Linked DNA regions of Celeribacter indicus. The protein of the gene in region 2 interacts with the protein of the main gene of each other region in a pairwise test. Links are inferred from orthologs where the notes say so. Each region holds a gene or a part of one and is shown on either strand. Other genes may lie near its edges.

What was found.
Region 1: the proteins of P73_RS05155 (region 2) and grpE interact in binary tests that used the Escherichia coli proteins (3 or more experiments, as listed by UniProt). The link is inferred for Celeribacter indicus from one-to-one orthologs.

What each region holds. Positions count from the first base shown.
Region 1 is NZ_CP004393.1:211,773-223,258, reverse strand. What follows is about bases 1-2,835. They hold grpE (nucleotide exchange factor GrpE), read right to left. Parts: upstream 1,787-2,835; coding sequence 1,214-1,786; downstream 1-1,213. Other genes in these bases: hrcA (heat-inducible transcriptional repressor HrcA), read right to left, coding at 1,798-2,835; mutS (DNA mismatch repair protein MutS), read left to right, coding at 1-1,217. In the rest of the region: more of hrcA, read right to left, coding at 2,836-2,865; rph (ribonuclease PH), read left to right, coding at 2,986-3,699; rdgB (RdgB/HAM1 family non-canonical purine NTP pyrophosphatase), read left to right, coding at 3,699-4,319; P73_RS01095 (RidA family protein), read left to right, coding at 4,316-4,702; radical SAM family heme chaperone HemW, read left to right, coding at 4,702-5,859; P73_RS01085 (ParB/RepB/Spo0J family partition protein), read right to left, coding at 5,856-6,758; P73_RS01080 (ParA family protein), read right to left, coding at 6,768-7,568; 16S rRNA (guanine(527)-N(7))-methyltransferase RsmG, read right to left, coding at 7,561-8,178; tRNA uridine-5-carboxymethylaminomethyl(34) synthesis enzyme MnmG, read right to left, coding at 8,178-10,046; tRNA uridine-5-carboxymethylaminomethyl(34) synthesis GTPase MnmE, read right to left, coding at 10,071-11,357; transcription termination factor Rho, read right to left, coding at 11,385-11,486. UniProt on the Escherichia coli protein: Participates actively in the response to hyperosmotic and heat shock by preventing the aggregation of stress-denatured proteins, in association with DnaK and GrpE. It is the nucleotide exchange factor for DnaK and may function as a thermosensor.
Region 2 is NZ_CP004393.1:1,006,737-1,018,383, reverse strand. What follows is about bases 6,336-9,331. They hold P73_RS05155 (Nramp family divalent metal transporter), read right to left. Parts: upstream 8,512-9,331; coding sequence 7,159-8,511; downstream 6,336-7,158. Other genes in these bases: P73_RS05150 (ABC transporter ATP-binding protein/permease), read left to right, coding at 8,995-9,331; P73_RS05165 (L,D-transpeptidase family protein), read right to left, coding at 6,336-6,796. In the rest of the region: P73_RS05200 (IS256 family transposase), read left to right, coding at 1-838; P73_RS24795 (P-loop nucleotide/nucleoside kinase family protein), read right to left, coding at 878-1,372; P73_RS26305 (PIN domain-containing protein), read left to right, coding at 3,329-3,706; P73_RS05170 (M23 family metallopeptidase), read right to left, coding at 4,021-5,199; more of P73_RS05165, read right to left, coding at 5,264-6,335; more of P73_RS05150, read left to right, coding at 9,332-10,581; P73_RS05145 (amino acid ABC transporter ATP-binding/permease protein), read left to right, coding at 10,578-11,647. UniProt on the Escherichia coli protein: H(+)-stimulated, divalent metal cation uptake system. Involved in manganese and iron uptake. Can also transport cadmium, cobalt, zinc and to a lesser extent nickel and copper. Involved in response to reactive oxygen.

The DNA.
Region 1 (11,486 bases), 790 kb from region 2 along the record:
ACAACGTGCTCGGCTATTTCATCGAGACCACCGCCACACATGCCGAGAAGATGCGCGCGCTCTCGGACACGTTCATCCATCGCCAGACCACGGCGAACCAGGTGAGGTTCACGACGCTCGAACTGTCAGAGCTCGAAACGAAGATCCACAATGCCGGCGGTCGCGCGCTCGAGATCGAGAAGCGCCTGTTCGAAACGCTGCGCGTCGCGGTGCTCGACCGTGCTCCCGCGATCAACGATGCGTCGAAGGCGCTCGCGGAGCTCGACCTGACCACCGCGCTCGCGGATCTGGCGGTGTCGGAGAACTGGAACCGGCCAGAGGTGGATCAGGGTCGTGAATTCCTCGTCACCGGGGGCCGTCATCCGGTCGTCGAACGCGCGTTGCGCAAGCAGGGGGGCGAGAAATTCGTCGCCAATTCCTGCGCCCTTTCGGACGGAGGGGACGGCGCGGCGATCTGGCTTCTGACAGGGCCGAACATGGCCGGCAAATCGACCTTCCTGCGGCAGAATGCGCTCATCGCCCTGATCGCGCAGGCCGGCTCCTATGTTCCGGCGGAAAGCGCCCGGATCGGGATCGTGTCGCAGCTCTTCTCCCGCGTGGGGGCGTCTGATGACCTCGCGCGCGGGCGCTCGACCTTCATGGTGGAAATGGTCGAAACCGCCGCGATCCTCAACCAGGCGGATGACCGGGCGCTCGTGATCCTCGACGAGATCGGGCGCGGCACGGCGACCTATGACGGCCTGTCGATTGCCTGGGCCACGCTCGAACATCTGCATGACGTGAACAGGTGCCGCGCCCTTTTCGCGACGCATTATCACGAGATGACCGCGCTTTCCGACAAGCTCGTCGGGGTGGAAAACGCCACCGTTTCGGTCAAGGAATGGGAAGGCGAGGTGATCTTCCTGCATGAGGTGGTGAAGGGGAAGGCAGACCGGTCCTATGGGGTGCAGGTCGCCCGGCTCGCAGGATTGCCCCCGGCGGTGGTTAAACGGGCGCGAACCGTTCTGGACGCTCTGGAGAAGGGACAGGCGGACAATGCCGCCCGTCCGAAGGCGATCATCGACGACCTGCCGCTCTTTGCCGCTCAACCCCCGGCGCCGGCGCCCGCCGCACCGAAGGAGAGCGCCGTCGAGAAAAAGCTCGCCGGAGTCTCCCCCGACGAGCTGTCTCCGCGAGAGGCCTTGCAGCTTCTCTACGATCTGAAGGCGCTGATCTAGGCGGGGGTCGAGGAGACGCCCACCTGGGCCGGCCGCAGCAACCGGTCGTGGAGCATGAAGCCCACGTTCATCACCTGGATGATGTCGCCGGCCTTCGTGTTCGGCACGGGGGCCTCGAACATCGCCTCGTGCCGGTTCGGATCGAATTTCTCGCCCACATCTGGCGTGATGATCTGGATTCCGTGTTTCGAGAAGACGTTGAGAAGCTCGCGCATCGTCAGCTCGATCCCCTCGATCAGCGCCGCCTGTTGTTCACGCTGTTCCTCGGTGATGGCGTCGATGGCGCGTTTCATGTTGTCGAAGACCGGCAGCATGTCGCGGGCGAGTTTCGAGCCGCCGTAATTCTCCGCCTCCCGGCGGTCCCGGTCCGCACGCTTGCGCGCATTCTCCGCCTCCGCGACCGCACGGATGAAACGGTCCTTGAACTCGTCGCGCTCGGCCCGCAGGAGCTCGAGCTGGTCCACCTCCTCCTCGACAGGCTCGGCGGCCTCCGCCGAAGTGATGTCGATCAGATCCTTCTCGATGCCGGTCTCGGTCTCGTCAGCGATGTCTTTCTTTGGGTCCGTCATGTTCCACCTTTTCACGTCTTGCCGGACAGCATCCGCCCGACAAGTTGGGCCGTGTAGTCGACGATCGGAACGATCCGCCCGTAGTTCAGGCGGGTCGGTCCGATGACACCCACGGCACCGATTATCTTACGGTCCGCGTTCATATATGGAGAAACCACCAAAGAGGAACCCGAAAGCGAGAAAAGTTTATTCTCTGAACCGATAAAAATGCGCACACCTTCGCCCTCTTCGGCGCCCTCGAGAAAATCCGCGATATCGCGCTTCTTTTCAAGATCGTCGAACAGTTCACGGATGCGCTGAAGCTCCTCCGCCTCGGGGCTGGATTCGAGCAGATTCGCACGCCCGCGCACGATGAGGCGTTCGTAGCTCGTCCCCTCGCCCTCCCAATGGGCGAAGCCGCTTTCCACCATCTCCGCGGCGAGGCTGTCGAGCTCCTGGCGCCGCGCGTCGATCTCCCGCTCGACGACATGGCGCAGTTCTGCAAGCGTGCGCCCCTCCGCAAGCGCGTTGAGGAAATTCGCAGCCTCCCGCAGCGAGGACGGCGTCTGGCCGATGGGCGGGGTGAAGACGCGGTTCTCGACATGGCCATCGGCGAAGACCAGCACCACCAGCGCGCGATCGGGTGCAAGGCTCACGAATTCGATATGCTTGATCGGGGCTTCGTGCTTCGGCGCAAGGACGAGGCTTGCGCCATGCGTCAGCCCGGACAGCGCCGAGCCGATCCGGTCGAGCACAGAGCCGACATCACCGCGATTGCCGCTGCTCACCGTAGCTTCGATCTTTTCGCGATCGTCCTCGGTCACCTGGCCGATCTCGAGAAGCCCGTCGACGAACATCCGCAAGCCGAGCTGGGTCGGCATCCGTCCCGCTGAGACATGGGGGCTGTCGAGCAGGCCGAGATATTCGAGATCCTGCATCACGTTGCGGATCGTCGCGGCGGAGACCTTCTCGCTCATCGTGCGCGTCAGGGTCCGCGAGCCGACCGGGTCGCCGGTCTCCAGATAGCCTTCGACGACGCGGCGAAACACTTCGCGCGAGCGGTCGTTCATTTCGGAGATGAGATTTGCGCGTTCGGTCATTCTGGCAGGACGTGGGGGCTCCGGTTCACTTAAATGACAACTCTTCCGCGGGTCAATCGGGCTTGCGTCTTTCGCGCGCCGTTGGCTATGTGTGCGGCAACGGAAACGGAAGGACAGACGATGCGACCCTCGGGTAGAAATTTAGACGAGATGCGGCCGATTTCAATCGAAACGGGCGTCACGAAACATGCCGAGGGCTCCTGTCTCATCCGTTGCGGTGACACCCATGTCCTGTGCACCGCGACCATCGAGGAACGCGTTCCGCCCTTCATGCGCAATTCCGGCCAGGGCTGGGTCACGGCGGAATACGGAATGCTGCCGCGGTCGACCACGTCGCGGATGCGGCGCGAGGCGACGCAGGGCAAGCAGGGCGGCCGCACGGTGGAGATCCAGCGGCTGATCGGCCGGGCGCTGCGCGCGGGCGTGGACCGGGTCGCCCTGGGCGAACGGCAGATCACGGTGGATTGCGACGTGATCCAGGCGGACGGCGGCACCCGTTGTGCGTCGATCACCGGCGGCTGGGTCGCGCTGCGGCTCGCGGTGAACAAGCTCCTGAAGGCGGGCGATATCGTGTCCGATCCGCTTCTGTCCAATGTCGCTGCGGTGTCCTGCGGGATCTACGCGGGCCAGCCCGTTCTGGATCTCGACTATCCGGAGGACAGCGAGGCGGGCGTCGACGGCAATTTCATCATGCTTGCGAACGGGCGGCTGATCGAGACGCAGATGAGCGCGGAGGGCGCCACCTATTCGCGCGACCAGATGAACGCGCTGCTCGACCTCGCGGAAAAGGGCGTCGCGGAACTCGTCGCCGCACAGAACGCGGCGGTGATCTGATGCGGAGCTTTGACGGAGATCGCCTCGTCCTCGCCTCCCACAACAAGGGAAAGCTGAGCGAGATCGCGGAGCTTCTCGCACCCTACGGGATCGAAGTGGTCTCGGCGGGCGATCTCGGTTTCGAAGAACCTGAGGAAACCGAGGACACATTCGCCGGAAACGCCCGGATCAAGGCCCATTTCGCCGCAAGGGCGAGCGGCCTTCCCGCGCTCTCCGACGACAGCGGCATCATGGTGGACGCGCTCGACGGCGCGCCCGGCGTGTATACGGCGGATTGGGCGGAGACGCCCGCGGGCCGCGATTTTCCCATGGCGATGAAGAAGGTCTGGGATCTTCTCGAGGAAAAATCCGCGCCGGAACCGCGCACCGCGCGCTTCTGCTGCACGCTCTGCCTTGCCTGGCCCGACGGGCATGACGAAATCTTCGACGGCACGGTCGAGGGACGGCTCGTCTGGCCGCCGCGGGGCGAGAACGGCTTTGGATTCGATCCGATCTTCCTTCCCGAGGGCGAGACAGAGACCTTCGGGGAAATGGATCAGGCACGCAAACAGGCGATGAGCCACCGTGCCGACGCGTTTCGTCAACTGGTCCGCGGACCTTTCAAGGATCTCTCGAAATGAGTGAACGCAAACTGATCTCCTCCGGCTCCGACTTCGAAAAGGTCATGGGCTATTCCCGTGCCGTCGTGCAGGGCGACTGGTGTTTCGTATCCGGCACGACCGGCTACGACTATGCCACCATGACCATGCCGGAAAGCATCGCCGATCAGGCACGCAATGCGTTCAAGACCATTTCCGGCGTCCTCGAAGGAACGGGTTTCTCCCTCTCCGACGCGGTGCGCGTCCAGTACACCATCACGGATACGGCATTGGTGGACGAGGTGGTGCCGGCGCTCGGCGAATATCTGGCCGACATCCGGCCTGCCGCGACGATGGTGGTCGCGGCGCTCATCAAACCGGAGATGAAGATCGAAATCGAAGTCACCGCATACAGGGACCGATGATGGAAGACTGGCGGAACGGCGGGTTCGGGCTTTATATCCACTGGCCGTTCTGTCAGGCAAAGTGCCCCTATTGCGACTTCAATTCCCATGTCGCGGCGAACATCGACCAGACGGCATGGGAGCGGGCCTATCTTTCGGAGATCGAGCGCGTTTCACGGGAAACATCCGGCCGCGTCCTCAATACCGTATTCTTCGGCGGCGGAACGCCCTCGATGATGGATCCGGACCTCGTGGAAAGCCTTTTGAGCCGGATCAGAGCCTCTTGGCCGATGTCCAACGATGCCGAGATCACGCTCGAAGCGAACCCGACCTCGGTGGAAGCGGGTCGGTTCAAGGGCTATCGCGAGGCCGGCGTCAATCGCATTTCCATGGGAATCCAGTCTCTGCGGGACGACGATCTGCGGAGGCTCGGTCGCCTTCATACCGTCGCCGAGGCACGCGCGGCATTCGAGATCGCCCGAAACACCTTTGATCGGGTCAGTTTCGATCTGATCTACGCGCGGCAGGGTCAAAGCGTCTCCGCCTGGCGCGCGGAACTGCGCGAGGCGCTGTCCATGGCGCTCGACCACCTCTCCCTCTATCAGCTGACGATCGAGGCCGGAACCGCCTTTGGCGACCGGTACGACCGCGGGATGCTGAAGGATCTGCCGACGGATGATGCCGCCGCCGACATGTATTTCGTCACGCAGGAAGAATGCGCGGCCGCCGGCATGCCCGCTTACGAGATTTCCAATCACGCGCGGCCCGGCGCGGAAAGCCGTCACAATCTGATTTACTGGCGATATGGCGATTATGCCGGCATCGGCCCCGGCGCGCACGGTCGGCTCACCCTCGGGGGCGAGAAATACGCCATCGACACGCCGCTCTCCCCTGCCCTTTGGCTCGACCGCGTCTCTGCGCTCGGTCATGGGGAACAGTCGCGCGACGCGCTGCCGGGCCGGGATCAGGCCATCGAATATCTCATGATGGGTCTGCGCATCCGGGAGGGAGTGGCGCTCGATCGGCTCAACACTCTGTATGGTAAAGAATTTCCGTTTGAAAACAACAACTTGTTTGAGGGCGGATTCTTGGAGACGGAAAACGGACGGCTCCTCGTCACCGAGAAAGGCCGTCCGCTTCTCAATGCAATCATCCGTGCCCTGATCCCCGACGCCTAGACACCCCGCGACAGGAGCTGGCAAAGCGAATCGAGTTCGTCCAGCGTGCCGTAGGAAATGCTGATCCGACCGTTTTCCGCACCGTCCCGGTGGTCGATTTCGACCTTCATGCCCAGAGTGGCGGAGAGATCGCCCTCCAATGCGCGGGTGTCAGCGTCTTTCGCCTGGGACGTGCCGGAAGACGCGGATTTGCGTTGTGTCGGAGCCCGTTCGCCCCTTACAAGCTTTTCGGTTTCCCGGACGGAGAGATTGCCACGAATGATCTGCCGCGCCAGGTCGGAGGGATTGTCGGCCGTCACCAAGGCACGCGCGTGACCGGCGGACAGATCTCCATTCACCACGAAATCCTGGACATCTTCCGGAAGTTGAAGAAGCCGCATCAGGTTGGCGATGTGGCTTCGGCTCTTGCCGAGCGCTTCGGAGAGCTTCTCTTGTGTGTGGCCGAACCTTTCCATCAACTGCTTGTAGCCCGCAGCCTCCTCAATGGCGTTCAGATCAGAACGCTGGATGTTCTCGATGATCGCAACCTCAAGCACTTCCGTGTCGCTATAGGCCCGCACGAGCACCGGAAGCTCATGCAGCCGCGCCATCTGCGACGCCCGCCAGCGACGTTCGCCGGCGACAATCTCATAGATTCCCGCCTCTCGCGGGCTTTCCCGCACGATCAGCGGCTGAATCACGCCTTTTTCCCGGATCGAATCCGAAAGTTCCTGAAGTCCCGATGGATCGAAACTGCGCCGAGGCTGATCTGGGTTTGGGATGATCTTTTCGATCGGAACCATCATGTCCGGGCGACGGGGCGTTCCCGCCTCCTCGGCCGCCGCGTTTTCCTGCGTCACATCCGCCATCAAGGCGGACAGTCCCCGCCCCAACCCTCGGCTTTTCGGTTTGCTCGGCATGGCCATCGTTCAGAGTCCTTTCTTGGCGGCGACTTCCTTCGCCAGCGTGCGATACGCGATACTGCCTTTCGACACCGGATCGTATTGGAGCACCGGCAGAGCAAAGGACGGCGCCTCGCTTACCCGCACATTCCGGGGAATCACCGTCTCGAACACAAGATCCCCGAGATTCTCCCGCGCGTCGAGTTCGACCTGCCGGGAGAGGTTGTTGCGTTGATCATACATCGTCAACACCACACCTTCGATACGGAGCTTTGGATTGGCACTCTGCCGGACCTCGCGGACCGTCAACATGAGCTGCGACAGGCCTTCGAGCGCGAAGAACTCGCTTTGCAGCGGCACCAGCACGGAATCGGCCGCCACCATGGCGTTCACGGTAAGAAGGCTGAGCGACGGTGGGCAATCTATCAGGATGAAATCAAGGCGATAGTCGTCAATCGCCGGCTGGCGCAACGCATCGCTGAGCAGGAAACTGCGCTTTTCGTTCGACACCATTTCCAGGTCGGCCGAACTCAGATCTATCGTTGCGGGAGAGATCCAGAGCCCTTCGATATCCGTGGTCTGGATCACCTCGTGAAGATCCACATCCCCGAGAAGGAGATCGTAGGTCGTGTAGCCGCGATGTTCGGTGTCGATCCCGAGGCCGGTCGACGCATTGCCCTGTGGATCGAGATCCACCACGAGCACGCGTGCCCCGATTTCCACCAAGGCGGCGGCAAGGTTGATCGCGGTCGTGGTCTTTCCCACCCCGCCCTTCTGGTTCGCGACGGCAATGATTTTCGGACTCGGCGGACGGGTGGGGTCAGACACGTTCGATATCTCCAATGCGCAGAATCATGGCGGCCTCATCTGTCTGGCTGCGGATTTCCTCATATGCGAAGCGCCAGTCGTCCTGCGCCTTGCAGATCTCCTCCCGGAAACTTTCCCCTTTGAGAAAGACCGCAATACCCGCTGGCCCAAGATGACGCGCGGCATAGTCCAGAAGTTTCGGCAGCGGCGCTAGGGCGCGGGCGGACAGGATTTCCGCCCCAAGCGGCGGCACTTTTTCCACCCGATCGCAGATCACCTCTGCTTCGAGTGCCAATTCACGGGCGACGGTGCGAAGAAACGTCGCCTTCCTCATATCCGATTCGACGAGAACGAAACGCGTCTCCGGTGAAAGTTCTCTGGCCAGAACGGCGCAGACAAGACCGGGAAATCCGCCTCCGCTCCCCAAGTCTACCCAGAGCGCCTCGTGTCGTGGCACAAGTCCGAAAACCTGAGCAGAATCGACGAAATGACGGTCCCATACGTCCTCCATCGTGGATTTCGCCACGAGATTTATCGCTGGCGTCCATTTTCGCAACAAGCGGTGGTATTGCTCCAGCTGCTCCAACGTTTCACGTGAAACATCCATGCCGGCAATCTGCGGGCGCATCATCAGGAGGCCTTCGCCTTTTTCGCCTGCCTGACCCGCGCAAGGATCAAGGTCGCAGCCGCGGGGGTCATGCCCTCCACGCGCCCCGCCTGCGCAATCGTCTGCGGCCGGGTCTTTTCGAGCTTCATCCGCAGTTCATTCGAGAGCCCGACGAGCGCGGCGTAATCGAAATCAACAGGGATTGCCTGCTGTTCATCCCGCTTCATTGCCTCGACATCGCGTTTCTGCCGGGCGATATAATTGGCATAAAGCGCATCTTTCGCCAGTTGATCCCGGACCTCGTCGGGAAGATCCCCCAGTCCGGGATCCAACGCGAGGAGCTGATCGAAAGAGCTGTCCGGGAAGGACAACACCGTGTAGAGCGTGCGCCGTGAGCCGTCATCGCTCACCGCAATTCCAGCTCCCGCCAGCTCCCGCGGAGTGTAGGTCCTCGCCTCCAGCAACGACCGCGCCCTTTCGAGCGCCGTCATCTTCTCCTCGAACGCGACGCGACGTCCTTCCGTCACGAGGCCGAGATCAAGTCCCAACGGAGTCAACCTTTGGTCCGCGTTGTCGGCCCGAAGCGACAGGCGAAATTCGGCGCGGGAGGTGAACATGCGGTAAGGCTCAGTCACGCCACGCGTCACCAGATCGTCGATCATCACGCCGATATAGCTGTCCGAGCGGCGGAACACCGCCTGCTCGCGGCTCAATGCCTTGTGCGCCGCATTCGCACCCGCCACCAGTCCCTGCGCCGCGGCTTCCTCATATCCTGTCGTCCCGTTGATCTGCCCCGCGAGGAAGAGTCCCGGCACATCCTTGAGTTCGAGCGTCGTTCGCAAGGCGCGCGGATCAACGTAGTCATATTCGATGGCATAGCCCGGCTGAAGGATTTCCACCGCCTCCAGGCCGCGAATCGACCGGACATAAGCCTCCTGCACATCCAAGGGAAGCGAGGTCGAAATGCCGTTGGGATAGACGGTATCGTCGTCGATCCCTTCCGGCTCCAGGAAAATCTGGTGCGACGGCTTATCGGAAAACCGCACCACCTTATCCTCGATCGAGGGGCAATAGCGCGGACCGACGCCGGCGATATGTCCGCCATACATCGCAGACCGATCAAGGTTCTTCCGGATGATCTCATGCGTCTGTTCATTGGTATGAGTGATACCGCAGGCGACCTGCGGCGCCGACGGCCGTCGGTTCAGGAAGGAGAACATGACCGGCACATCGTCTCCGGGCTGCCTTTCCAGGATGCTCCAGTTGATCGTTTTTCCGTTGAGGCGCGGTGGTGTACCGGTCTTCAACCGTCCCATGGGAAGCCCGAAGCCGTAGAGACGTTCAGCGAGCGCGAGCGAAGGCCTGTCCCCCATACGCCCACCCGGACGCGACACGTCGCCAATATGGATCAACCCGTTCAGAAAAGTTCCGGTCGTGAGTACGACGGATACCGCACGAATCTCTGCACCATCTGCGAGCACGACCCCGGCCACCGCGTCCCCCTCGAGGAGAAGGTCCGAAACCTCGGCCTCCAAGATTTGCAGATTTGGCGTGCTTTCCAGTTCCGAAAGCATCTCGCGGCGATAGATTTTGCGATCGGCCTGCGCCCGTGGCCCCTGAACGGCCGGACCCTTCCGACGGTTCAGCAGACGGAACTGGATCCCGGCCTTGTCGGCAATCCGCCCCATGACGCCGTCGAGCGCGTCGATCTCGCGCACGAGATGGCCCTTGCCCAGCCCGCCGATCGCCGGATTGCAGGACATGACGCCGATCCCGTCCCGGCGCAGCGTAACAAGGGCGGTACGGGCGCCCGCCCGCGCCGCCGCCGCCGCGGCGTCGGACCCGGCATGGCCACCGCCCACGACGACAACATCGAAATCGCTATGTTTCACGTGAAACACTCCCGGCGTTCCCATTCATTTTCCGATACAGAAACTGGAGAAGATTTCCCCCAGAACCGTTTCCACATCTATCCGGCCAACAAGGCAATTGAGGCTGTGGACCACCTTTCGCAACTCTTCCGCTGCGATCTCAGTCCTGTCCGCGCCGATCAATACCTCATTTCGCGCCGATTCCAAAGAGGCCATTGCCTCCTTCATCGCGATCTTGTGGCGGTCGCGGATGGCCGACGAGGCGGACAGGGCGCGCGACGATAAAATCCCGGAGATATGACTCACCATCCGGTCGATCCCCTGCCCCGTTTTTCCGGAAACCGACAGATCATCCTGACCGGTGTCATCCTTCCCGACGAGAACCAGGTCGTCAGGTTCCGGCCGCATCTCCGGCACAGCGCCGGCATGAGGCAGGAGGATGACCCGGAGGTCGGCCTGCTGCGCACGACTGCGGGCGCGTTCGATGCCGATGGCCTCCACCGCATCCTCGGTCTCCCGCAGGCCGGCGGTGTCAAGCAGTGTCACCGGCAATCCACCAAGTTCCATCCGCACCTCTATGACGTCGCGCGTTGTTCCCGCAACTTCCGAGGTGATTGCCGCTTCACGCCCCGCCAAGGCATTCAAAAGCGTAGACTTTCCTGCGTTTGGCGGTCCAACGATCGCGACCTCGAAGCCATCGCGGATCCGTTCGGACATCGCCGCACCCGCGAGTTCGGTTTCCAATTCGATCATCACTTCCGCGATCAGTACCAGCACCTCTGGCGAGACGTCACTCGGCACCTCTTCATCCGCGAAATCTATCGTGGCTTCGAGCAAGGCCGCAGAGCGAACGAGCGCGTGCCGCCACCGCTCCACCTTCTCACCGAGGGCACCGGAAAACACCCTCAGCGCCTGGCGCCTTTGCGCTTCCGTCTCCGCCTCGATGAGGTCGGCAAGCCCCTCCACCTGAGCAAGATCGAGACGGTCGTTCTCAAGCGCGCGGCGGGTGAACTCTCCCGGATCGGCCATGCGAAGCCCATCAATCTTCGCCAGGGTGCGCAGGACCGCGTTGACGATGGCGACGGAGCCATGGAGTTGAAGCTCCGCGCTTTCTTCTCCCGTGAAAGACGCCCCTTTTTCGAAGCAGATCACCAGCGCCTCGTCAAGAACACCACCCTCGCGATCCTTCAGGAGCCGAAGCGCGGCCCGTCGCGCCGGGGGGACGTCGCCTGCCAGGATTTCAACAGCCCAAAACGCAAGCGGCCCGGAAATCCGGACCACTGCAACACCCGCCTTGCCGCGGGCGGACGCCAGGGCGTAGATCGTATCCACAGGTTTAACCTATTGATAATGTGAAAATCAGGCGTTCATCGAGTCGAAGAACTCGGCGTTCGTTTTCGTCTGTTTCAGCTTGGAGATCAAGAACTCGATCGCATCCGTCGTGCCCATCGGGTTGAGGAT
Region 2 (11,647 bases):
CCTGCTTGATCTCTACGGCCTGAAGGTCTCGCCCGACCTGATCAGCCGCGTCACCGATGCGGTGCTGGACGAGGTCAGGGAATGGCAGACCCGCGCGCTGGATCGGATGTATCCCATCGTGATCTTCGACGCTCTACGGGTGAAGATCCGTGACGCCGACAGCCGGACAGTGAAGAATAAGGCCGTCTACGTCGCCCTGGGCGTCACCCGTGATGGGAGCCGTGAGGTTCTGGGCCTGTGGACCGCCGAGAACGAGGGCGCCAAATTCTGGCTCTCGGTGATGAACGAGTTGAAGAACCGGGGCGTGCAGGACATCCTGATCGCGGTCGTGGACGGGCTGAAGGGCTTTCCTGAGGCCATCACCGCCGCGTTCCCGGACGCCATGGTCCAGACCTGCATCGTGCATCTGGTGCGCCATTCCCTGAATTTCTGCTCTTGGAAGGACCGCAAGGCCGTGGCTGCGGACCTACGCCGGATTTACAGTGCCCCGACCGCCGATATGGCCGAGGCCGAGCTCGATGCCTTCGAGGAGAAATGGGCCGGGAAATACGCCTCCATCGCCCCGGCCTGGCGCCGGGCATGGCAGGAGGTGATCCCGTTCTTTGGTTTCGATCCCGCGATCCGGAAAATCATCTACACCACGAATGCCATAGAAAGCTTGAACCGCGTGATCCGGAAAACGATCAAGACGCGGGGCTCCTTCCCGACCGACGAGGCCGCAACCAAGTTGATCTATCTGGCAATCCGCAAATTCGAAAAGGATGGCCGAAATGTCCGGGAATGGTTTGCAGCCCGCAACCAGTTCGCCATAATGTTCGGCGAGCGCTTCGACGCTTGAGTATCTGAAACCGCATGGGCCGGGCCAGATACACATAGTTCATGACACTCCCATTGGAAAGGCCGCATTAGCATCGCGACGGGAAGCTCTATTAACTAATCGCTTCCGCAGCACGTTCTCTGGAACTTTCAGAAACACAATTTGGCAATGGTGACCATTACGATGCACAAGCTCACGGTAGTCAGCTCGCGTTTGGGATTTCCAGAAACTGAAGTCGATTACCGCCTTTGTTCCTGTCTGCAGCATTTCGACGAGTTGCTCGCGCAGTATTTTCTCTGCCGAAGCCTGCAAGATGGGATATTCATCCTCAGGATAGTCGACACCAAAGCGACCATAGGTACGCCAAATTTCCTCATCTATAGATAGCCGTCGGCAGCCCATGCCCTCTAATGCTTGGGCGAAGGTTGTCTTCCCTGATCCTGCTATCCCGCACATCATGAAGACGATGCGAGGATGAGTACGCAGGAGCGAGGACGCGCGATCAAGTGCTTGCTGAAAGCCCAAGGCTTCCCCGTCTTCACCGGCGCTGATCAACGTACCACTCCAAGCGTCACGAGGCGACTATGCCTGCAACAACCATCGCTCCCGCAACGACGACAGTTGCAGATACTATCATGTGAACCGCTCCGGGTTTGCCGGAGGCTCCAACTCTTGAGTAGGATGGAGCATCATGAGCAAGACAACGAACAAATATTCCCCTGAAGTGCGCGAGCGAGCGGTTCGTATGGTTTTGGACAACGCCGGTCAGCATGAGAGCCGCTGGCAAGCGATCGTATCGATCTCGGCGAAGATAGGCTGTTCGACGAACACGCTGAATGACTGGGTCAAAAAGGCAGAGATTGATCGTGGCGACCGTGCTGGGGTCAGTACCGAGATGGCCGAGAAGATGAAGGCGCTGGAGCGCGAGAACCGCGAACTCAAGCAGGCGAATGAGATCCTGCGGAAGGCGTCGGCGTATTTTGCGATGGCGGAGCTCGACCGCCGACCGAAGTCATGATCGCCTTTATCGACGATTATCGTGGAGAGCTCGGGGTCGAGCCGATCTGCAAGCACCTGCCGATTGCCCCGTCCACATACTACGATCATCTGGCCAAACGGGCCGACCCTGATCTGCGCTCGGATCGGTTCAAGCGCGACGACGAGCTTCGCCCCGAGATCGAGCGCGTGTTCGATGAGAATTACAAGGTCTATGGCGTGCGCAAAGTCTGGCGCCAGATGCGGCGGGAAGGATTTGATGTGGCCCGATGCACGATAGCCCGGTTGATGAAGGATTTGGGCCTGCAGGGCGTCATCCGGGGCAAGCCGCATAAAACGACGATCCCTGACAAGAAGCAGCCGTGCCCGATGGACAAGGTAAACCGGCAATTCCGGGTGCCGGCACCGAACATGCTCTGGGTCAGCGATTTCACCTATGTCGCCACCTGGCAAGGGTTCGTTTATGTGGCATTCGTGATCGACACGTTCGCGCGCCGGATCGTTGGGTGGCGCGTCAGCCGCACGGCTCACACAGGCTTCGTTCTCGACGCTTTGGAACAGGCTGTTCATCAGCGGCAGCCTGGTGTGGGACTGATCCATCACTCAGACCGCGGATCGCAATACCTGGCGATAAAATACACCGAACGCTTGGCCGAGGCAGGAATCGAACCCTCGGTCGGCAGCGTCGGTGACAGCTATGACAACGCTTTGGCCGAGACAATCAATGGTCTCTTCAAGGCGGAGGTCATCCACCGCCGTGGCCCGTGGCGCAGTCTGGACGCCGTGGAATACGCCACTCTGGAATGGGTCGACTGGTTCAACAATCGCCGCCTCCTCGAGCCCATCGGGAACATCCCACCAGCGGAAGCAGAGGCAAACTTCTACGCAGCTCTGGTAACTAAGACCATAGCCGCATAACTTAAACCAAACAGCCTCCGGCAAACCCGGAGCGGTTCAGCCGTGCTTCTGGTCAGCATTCTCGGTTGCGATACTGTCCAGAACCTTCGCCGCACGCAGCAGCGCCGTACCACCCCCAGGAAGGATGCCCTCCTCCACGGCAGCGCGGGTCGCGTGGAGTGCATCGTCGACGCGGTCCTTCTTCTCCTTCACCTCGACTTCCGTCGCACCGCCAACACGGAGCACCGCAACGCCGCCTGCGAGTTTTGCCAGCCGCTCCTGCAGCTTTTCGCGGTCGTAGTCGCTGGTGGTTTCCTCGATCTGAGCTCTGATCTGGGTGACGCGTGCCTCGATATCGGCCTTGGTGCCTGCCCCATCGACGATGGTCGTATTGTCCTTGTCGATGACGACCTTCTTCGCACGGCCGAGCATATCGAGCGTGACGTTTTCCAGCTTGATGCCCAGTTCCTCGCTGATCGCAGTGCCGCCCGTGAGGATGGCGATATCCTGCAGCATTGCCTTGCGACGATCACCAAAGCCCGGCGCTTTGACCGCCGCGATCTTCAGGCCACCGCGCAGCTTGTTCACCACCAGGGTCGCCAAAGCCTCACCCGTGACCTGCTGGACCGGGCCACGCGAGACAGTCTGATCGAGGGGCACCACGCACTGATCGCGACGCTGAGCTTGCCCGATCCTGAAGACTGGCACGTGCTGGCCGCCGCCATCACCGGGCGCTGCGACGTGATCGTGACCCAGAACCTCGTTGACTTCCCGGTCGATGCGCTGACGCCTTTCAGCATCGATGTGCAACACCCCGACGAATTCCTGGTCAACCATCTGCACCTAGCACCCGGCCTGCTCTGCGCCTCGGTCCGCAAGGTGCGCGCCCGGCTGAAGAATCCGCTCTACAGCGTCGACTACTATCTCGGTACCCTGACGCAAACTGATCTGGTCGCCACGGCGGCAGAGCTTGGCGGGTTTGCGGAACTACTTTGACGCCACCCGCCACAAATTCTGAATTAGTCGGCAGAACGCGGCTCATTTCCGGCGGTCGAGCTCAACAAATGCTCCTTTGCCGCATCCTCGAAAGCCGACGTTCGGCTAGCTCTGCAGCGAAGTTTCGGCCAAGGGATCTGACCTCACTCGTGTTGCTTCTGTCGAATTGCGGCCCGCAACCAGTTCGCGATAATGTTCGGCGAGCGCTTCGCCGCTTGAGTATGTGAAACCGCATGGTCCGGCGCAGATACACAGACTTTAGGACACTCACCTTTTATGCGTCAGCCTTCGGGCAATTAATTCAGGAATGACGGTCAGCTATCTTGCTCAGTCGAATAGCCTGTGGCCGCTCGACCTTTTGTAAGAGCTTCAATATCGGCCGCACTTGCAAATTCCTGGGCCTGCAATACCTCTTCCTCCAAAGGATCTACCGGGCGACCGTCGACCAGAACCTCATAGTGAAGATTAGGGCCGCTCACGAGACCTGTCGCGCCAACGGCGCCGATGCGATCTCCGGCACGGATGCGTGCCCCAGGGACAATTCCTTCGTTGAATGCTGAGAGATGGGCGTAGCGGGTGGTTACGCCTCCTCCATGGTCGATATCGACGGTCAATCCGTAGCCCCGCATTGTTTCGGCCCTGACAACCCGCCCGGCTCCGGTTGCACTTACAGGTGTTCCGGTCGCGGCAGCATAGTCTATGCCTGTATGCATACGGCGCCCGCCAAGAACCGGGTGGTTGCGATTTCCGAATACAGAGGACAATCTGGCGCCCATGATCGGTGGCGAGCTTCGTTGAACGAGTTCGCCGTCCTCGAAGAGCAGGACCGGACTTGTCGGATCTGTGGCGACCAATTCAAACTGATGCCCATTGAGTGAAAGACGAGCGTATGACATGCGCGGTTCGCCTGCCAGGCTCCCATCGGGCAATCGATCCTCCTGCCAAACCAGCGCGAATTCCTCGCCACCGCGCAGATCGCGCCTGAAATCCACCTGGCCTGCCATCAATGCCGTCAAATCGACAGCAAGGCGCGCCGGAGCATCCGCCGCGACCAGAGCGTCATAGAGCGAGCCATCGAGCACAAATGCCTCCTGACGATCCTGTGTCGTGACCTCAGGCTCGAGTCTTACGGCCTCGACCGCATCAGTGAAGGACAGCGATACTTCCACCCCATTGCTGACCAAAAGCTGAAGGCTGGAAAGCCGACTGGAATCGCCTGCCTGAGTGGTCCAGCGCAGCAAATCTCCTGGTCGCAAGTCTCGGAGATCATAGACGCCCTCAAGCGCCAAGGCAGCTTCTAAACGATTGGCCGGCAGAATACCGCTGCGCGCAAGAACCCGGTCCAGAGAGTCACCCACTGCGATAACAGCTTCGCTGGTGGTCGTTGTCACGACGGACGGGGTGTCGGTATCTGTTGCTGGAATTGCCTCGGCGTGAAGTGGGCCCGCCAGAAGGGCTAAGAGCAATGCGATCGTATTTTTGGTGTTGGTCATCTGGCAGGATGTCCTTGGTTTGTTAGTGAAATTTAGATCTTGGGTGTGGCGGGTTCGGGTGCTGTCAACTCATCCTGAAAACAGCACCCGCCCGATCCAGCGCCTCATAGAGCCGGGCATCGCGGCCATAGACATCCTTGCGGAAGTGAACCCCGCCGCGGGCATCGGTGAACGCCGTCCGGTATTCGAGATGAACCGGGACATGTTCGGCCAGTTGGATCCGGGTTTGCCGCTGGCTTCGAAGCGTCGACTGGAATAGGCCCACTGGGTCATCGGTCTGGCGCGACAGGAGTTCATAGGCGAAATCGTGTGGTCTTTGCAGCCGGATGCAGCCGGCGGAATAGGCGCGCAGCGTGTTGTCGAACAGGTTTCGTTCCGGGCTGTCGTGGAGATAGATCGCCCAAGGGTTGGGAAACATGAATTTGACCGTTCCAAGTGGATTGGTCGGCCCCGGTGCCTGCCGCAGGCTGTAGGGGAAATTGCGCGGCGTATAGCGTGAGAAATCAATCGAACTGCGCGGCACGACACGGCCTGCGCTGTCAATGACCTCCAGCTGCCTTGCCCCACCCGCTGAGAGGCTGTTCCAATAGGTGCGCGCAATGATCGAGCGCGGCAGGGTCCAATCGGGGTTGACCTCCAAATAGGACATCTCGTGCGAGAACTCTGGTGTCTGCATGTCATCCGGCCGACTGCCGATGATCGATACCGTGTCCAGTGTCACCAGATCGTTGTCCATGATCTGGGTGGTAAAATCGGCAAGGTTTACCCAGATGTGACGCTGTCCGCGCGGCACATTGAGCCAGCGTTCGCGTTCGAGGGCTACAGTCAGGGACCGCAGGCGCGCATCGGCAGATAGGTTGATTTCGTCCTGCGTGGCCTCATCGGCGATACCGTTGGGCGCAAGCGCGTGGAAACGCTGAAAGGCGGCAACGGCGGCCTGAATGCGGTGATCGTAGGACGCCGTTGCAGTGCGGGGCAGATATCCCATCTCGATCAGGCGATTGCGCAGGATCACCACGGATTCGCCTGTATCGCCGGGTCCGAGCCTGCGGGCGGTGATCTGCGGTCCCCAGCCTCCACCGGCGATACGTTCCTTCAGTTGGTAGATCGCGCGCAGCAGGCGGGAATATTCGGGGCAGGTTGGCACCAGACTTTGCATGAACATCGTGGGCTCGGCAGCCACGAACCCGTGCATCAGCTCCGCCACATCGGGCCGGGGAAGGGTGCGAACGATCTGCGGGATGATCCGGATGGGTTCCAGAACACCGCTGCTGATGTCTTTGGCATATTGCACGAAAAGGCTGGAGGTCCGCGCTTCCAGCCTTGCCCTGTCCCGTTCGCTCGAAACCTCGCGGTAAGCAGTGATAAGGCCCTCCAGATCGTAGCTATCTGTTGGCAATCCGTGATTTCCCGCCTGCGACAGGGCGGTAACAAGCGCCGATCTGCGCGCAGCATGCTCGGAACCGGTCCAGACCGGTGCATAGTTGGTCTCCCGGTAAAAGGTTGCCAGCCCGGGGTCATTGGAGACACTTTCTGCCAATGCAAAGCTGAAAGCCGGGAATCCTTGCGCAAACACCTGCCGAGGCACCAACCCCATCAACCCGCTTCCCGCCATCATTCCAAGAATGTGTCGACGGGACGCACCAGAGCGCAATCTGGGTCTTCTCTCAGTGCTCACGGTTCTCGGTCCTTTCGCAGTATCGGCGCTTCTGTGCCGACACAGAGACGGGACAGTGAACCAGCAGCCTGCCTTTAAGGCGGCCGGTCGGAAGGTGGGTTATTTCGGGGGTGATAGGACCTCTAGCTACTTGAGGTTCAAGACCAATATGTGGCTGGACGTCTGCCCTCACAGGAATATGAGGCTTCGTGAGCAGGAGGCGATTGGCCAGTGCCGCTCATTCCAGACCCAATAGACAAAGAATCCTGCCCAACCTATTCGAAGGTCTCAACGGTTCCTGTTCAGCCCCCGGCGATGGATGTCAGCAGGTTGAGATTCAGCCAGATAATGGTGACGGCGATCACGGCGCATAGTGAGGTCAGCCAAAGCGGCGCAACCAGATCGCCCATCTTCTTCCGGCTGGCGGTGAACATGACCAGCGGCACGATGGCAAAGGGCAACTGAAAGCTCAGTACCACCTGGCTGAGGATCAGAAGTCGCCCCATCTCGGCGCTGCCCCAGATCAGGATAACCAGCACTGCCGGCACGATGGCGATGGAGCGGGTGATAAGCCGCCTGAGAACCGGGCTGATGCGGAAATTGATGAAGCCCTCCATCACGATCTGCCCAGCCATGGTCGCAGTCACCGTGGCGTTCAGCCCCGAGCACAGAAGTGCAATACCGAACAGCGTCGGCGCCAGTGATCCACCCAGAAGCGGGGCCAACAGCGCATGGGCCTGATCTATCTCGACGATCTCGGTATTGCCGGTTGAGTGGAAGGTGGCCGCCGCCAGGATCAGGATCGAGGCGTTGATCACCAGCGCCAGCATCAGCGCGATGGTGGAATCCCATGTCGCCATGCGCAGCGCCTGATGCCGTGCGTCGGGGGCGGTGCCCCAGTTACGTGTCTGCACGATGCCCGAATGCAGATAGAGGTTATGCGGCATCACCGTTGCCCCGATGATGCCAAGCGCAAGATATAGCATTTCGGGGTTGGTCGCGATCTCGACCGAAGGGGCAAAACCTATGATCACCGCATTCCAGTCCGGGTCGGCCATGGCGATCTGCACGAAGAAACAGGCCGAAATCACCACAAGCAGCGTGATGACAAAGGCCTCGACCCAACGAAAGCCGCGGTTTTGCAGCCAGAGGATCAGGAACACGTCGACGGCAGTCAGGAACACCCCGATCTCCAGCGGGATGCCGAACAGCAGGTTCAGGCCGATGGCGACGCCGATCACCTCGGCCAGATCGGTGGCGATGATCGCGGCTTCGGCAAAGAGCCAGAGCGGCCAGGAGACCCAGGACGGAAAGGCGTCGCGGCAGGCCTGCGCCAGATCGCGCCCCGACCCGATGGCAAGCCGCGCGCACAAGGATTGCAGCAGGATCGCCATGATGTTCGACAACAGCGCAACGAACAGCAGCGTATAGCCGAATTTCGCCCCGCCAGCCAGCGAGGTGGCCCAGTTGCCTGGGTCCATGTAGCCTACGGCGACCAGATAGCCCGGCCCGACAAAGGCCATAAACCGCCGCCAAGGCGTGCGCCCCTGCGGCACCACGACCGAGCCATAGACCTCGGACAGCGAGGGCATCGGGCTTTGGCTGCGCCAGCCTTCGGACGGTTGGAAGCGTGGAGTGGGGGCCTTGACTGTCATGGCGACTCTGTTGCGAATGATTTGCAGTTGCAAGTTATTCGCAACAGAGCCCAGAGGTCAACTGCTGACGGCTTCTAGCCTCCAGTCAGACTTTGCGACTTGTCATGTAGGGCGCAGGCTCGAGGCATTGGTTTGGATGCTCAGAATGCTTGGCCACCATAGCGCTGAAAATTTTATGAGCTGGCTTGGTGAAATTCAGCCCAAGACCTTGATCGTTTCCCTGGAGTTTTGAGGTCGCGTTAAATTGAACTTTGGCTGCTGCGGCGAATTGTCAGAGACATAATGTCCAATCGTCAAATCCTGCAGATCAGATGAGTTATTTGGGCAGAACCAGCATGTGGCCACTTTTGAAGTGGTCGCTCTGATGAACCATGCGGACAACTCATGACTGTTAACCGATCCACTCGGCATGGAAGCCGTACGCTTGCAAGGCTGGACGGATCTCCGGCACTGCGGAGGGCCGCAATCCTTTCTATTTTGTCCGTGCTTGTCTGGCCGGTGCAGGCGGCGCTGATCGCTTGGGCCATATCGGATCTGATCGCGGGCGAGGTGCCGGCCTGGTATGCGGCGCTGCTGTTCATCCTGCTCAGCGGGGTGCGCGCGGGTCTGGACTGGCGGGCCGAAGCGGCGGCGCAGGTCGAGGCATCGCGCAGCATTGCCGATCTGCGATTGCAGCTGCTGGAGGCGGCGGTCTGGCGCTCCCCCTCGGGACCGGGCGAGGATGCGGCCGCACAGGCAGCTTTGATGGGCGAGAAAGCGGCTATGCTGCGCCCCTGGCTGGAGAAGTTCCTGCCCGCCATGGCCCGTGCCCGGATCGTGCCGTTGGTGATCCTGGGGCTGGTCGCCAGCCAGAGCTGGACAGCGGCGCTGGCACTTGCGGTCACAGGGCCGCTGATCCCGGTCTTCATGATGTTGATCGGCTATGCGGCGCAGGCGGCCTCGCGTGATCATCTGGTCGAAGCGGGGGCGCTGAACCGGCTGCTGATGGACCGCATCGCGGCCCTTGCCGACTTGCGGTTTCTGGGCGCCGTGGGCCAGGCCGGAGCCGATCTGGAAACCCGCGCCACTGATCTGCGCGAACGGGTGATGAAGGTTCTGCGCCTTGCCTTCCTGTCCTCGACGGTGCTGGAGCTGATGGCCTCGCTCGGGGTGGCGCTGGTCGCGGTGCAGATGGGGGTCTCGCTTCTTGGGCTGGTGTCCTGGGGCGGGTGGGGCGGACAGATCAGCGCCTTCGGGGCGATCTTCGTTCTGCTGATCGTGCCGGAGTTTTATCAGCCGATGCGGGATCTGGCAGCGTCCTGGCATGATCGGGCGGCGGCAATGGCGGTGATGGACGAGGCGCGGGCCGCTCTGGCGCAGGAGGGGCCGCGCATCCTGGGCGAGGGCGCAGCCCCTCCTGCCCGCTGCGACAGGCCCTTGCCGCTGCGCTGGCAAGGGCTGGTAATTTCGCCCGGGCAGGATGCTGCGATTGCTGTGCCGGACGGATGCCTGTTGCCCCGGACGGCCACGGCGGTCACGGGGCCAAGCGGGATCGGAAAGACCACATTGCTCGGCACGCTTGCGGGACTGCGCCCGGCCCTGTCCGGCACCATCCGCTATGGCGATATCCGTCTCTCGGACGCGACAGCTACAGGTCTGCGCGGTGCAATAGGCTGGCTGCCGCAACAGCCGCGCTTTCCGGCGATGAGCCTGCGCCGCTGGCTGCGCCTTGCCGCACCGGATGCCACTGACGACACCCTGACCGAGGCGCTGCATCGCGCGCGCGCCGGTCATGTCCTGGCCGCGCTGCCGCAGGGCCTTGGCACCCGTCTTGGCGAGACCGGCGGCGGTGTCTCGGGCGGTGAGGCGCGCAGGCTGATGATCGCCCGCGCGCTGCTTGCCCCCCCGACGCTTCTGCTGGCGGATGAGCCGACTGCGGATCTGGACGCGACCTCCGCGCAAGAGATTACCGGGGCGCTTCTGGCACTGCGCGAATTGGGCAGCGCGCTGCTGATCGCGACACATGACGCGCGGCTGATCGGGGCGATGGATCACGTCATCGCGCTGCGGGCCGGGAGGGAGGCTGCATGAGACATCTTGCCGCCGTCATCCGGGAAATGAACGCGGGCAATGGTCGTCATTTGCGGCGCGCGGCCGTTCTAGCGGCGATGGTGCCGCTTGCGGGGGCCGCCCTTCTGGGCCTCTCGGGATGGTTCATCACCGCATCCGCGATGGCGGGTGCGGCCGGGCTTGGCCTTGTCTTCGATTTTCTGCGCCCCTCGGGTGGCATCCGAACGCTGACGCTGATCCGCGCCGCCTCGCGCTATGGCGAGCGGCTGCTGGGGCATGATGCTACGCTGCGGGCGCTGGAACGGCTGCGGCTGCGGCTGTTCCGTGATCTTTCCGCTGTGCCGCTTCCTACGCTGGCGCGGCGCCATTCGGCGCAGATGCTTAACCGGCTGACCGCCGATGTGGAGGCGCTTGAAGGGCTGCTGATCCGTCTGGTCTTCCCGACGATTGCGGCGGCGCTGTCGCTGCTGGTCGGGCTGGCGGTGATCTGGATCATCGGCGGCGGGGCGCTTGCCGGGGCCTTGGCGGCCATCTGGGCGATGGGAATCCTGTGCCTTGCGCGGCTGGCCGGGGCCGGACAGCGCGCCCAGGCCCGTCGGGAAGAGGCGGCTTTGCAGGCGATCCGGTCACGCTCGGCTGGGCTGCTGGCGCTGCGCGGCGATCTGCTGATGCAGGGGCTGCTGCCGCAGGGGCTTGACCAGACAAAGGCGGCGATCGCCCACGCGGCTCTGGCGCGCAGCGGTCAGGATCTGATGGGTCGTCTGGCGGGGGTGGTGATGCACCTCACGCCGAGCATGGCGATTGCCGCGACGCTGATCCTAGGGGGCAGCCTTTCGCCGGCGCTGCTGCTGACGGTGATCCTGATCAATCTTGCCCTGACCGAATGCCTTCGGCTGTTGTGGCGTGGCTGGTCCGAGCGGGGTCGGATAGAACTTGCGGCCCGCAATCTTGCGCGGCGGGTTCCGGATGCCCAACCGGCGACGGCGGAGATGCCGGCACCCCTTCGCCCCGGCGCAGCACTCCTGACCGTCAACAAGCTTGTCGTGCGCGCCCATGGCAGCGGCAGGGAGCTGAGCGCGCCTCTGGA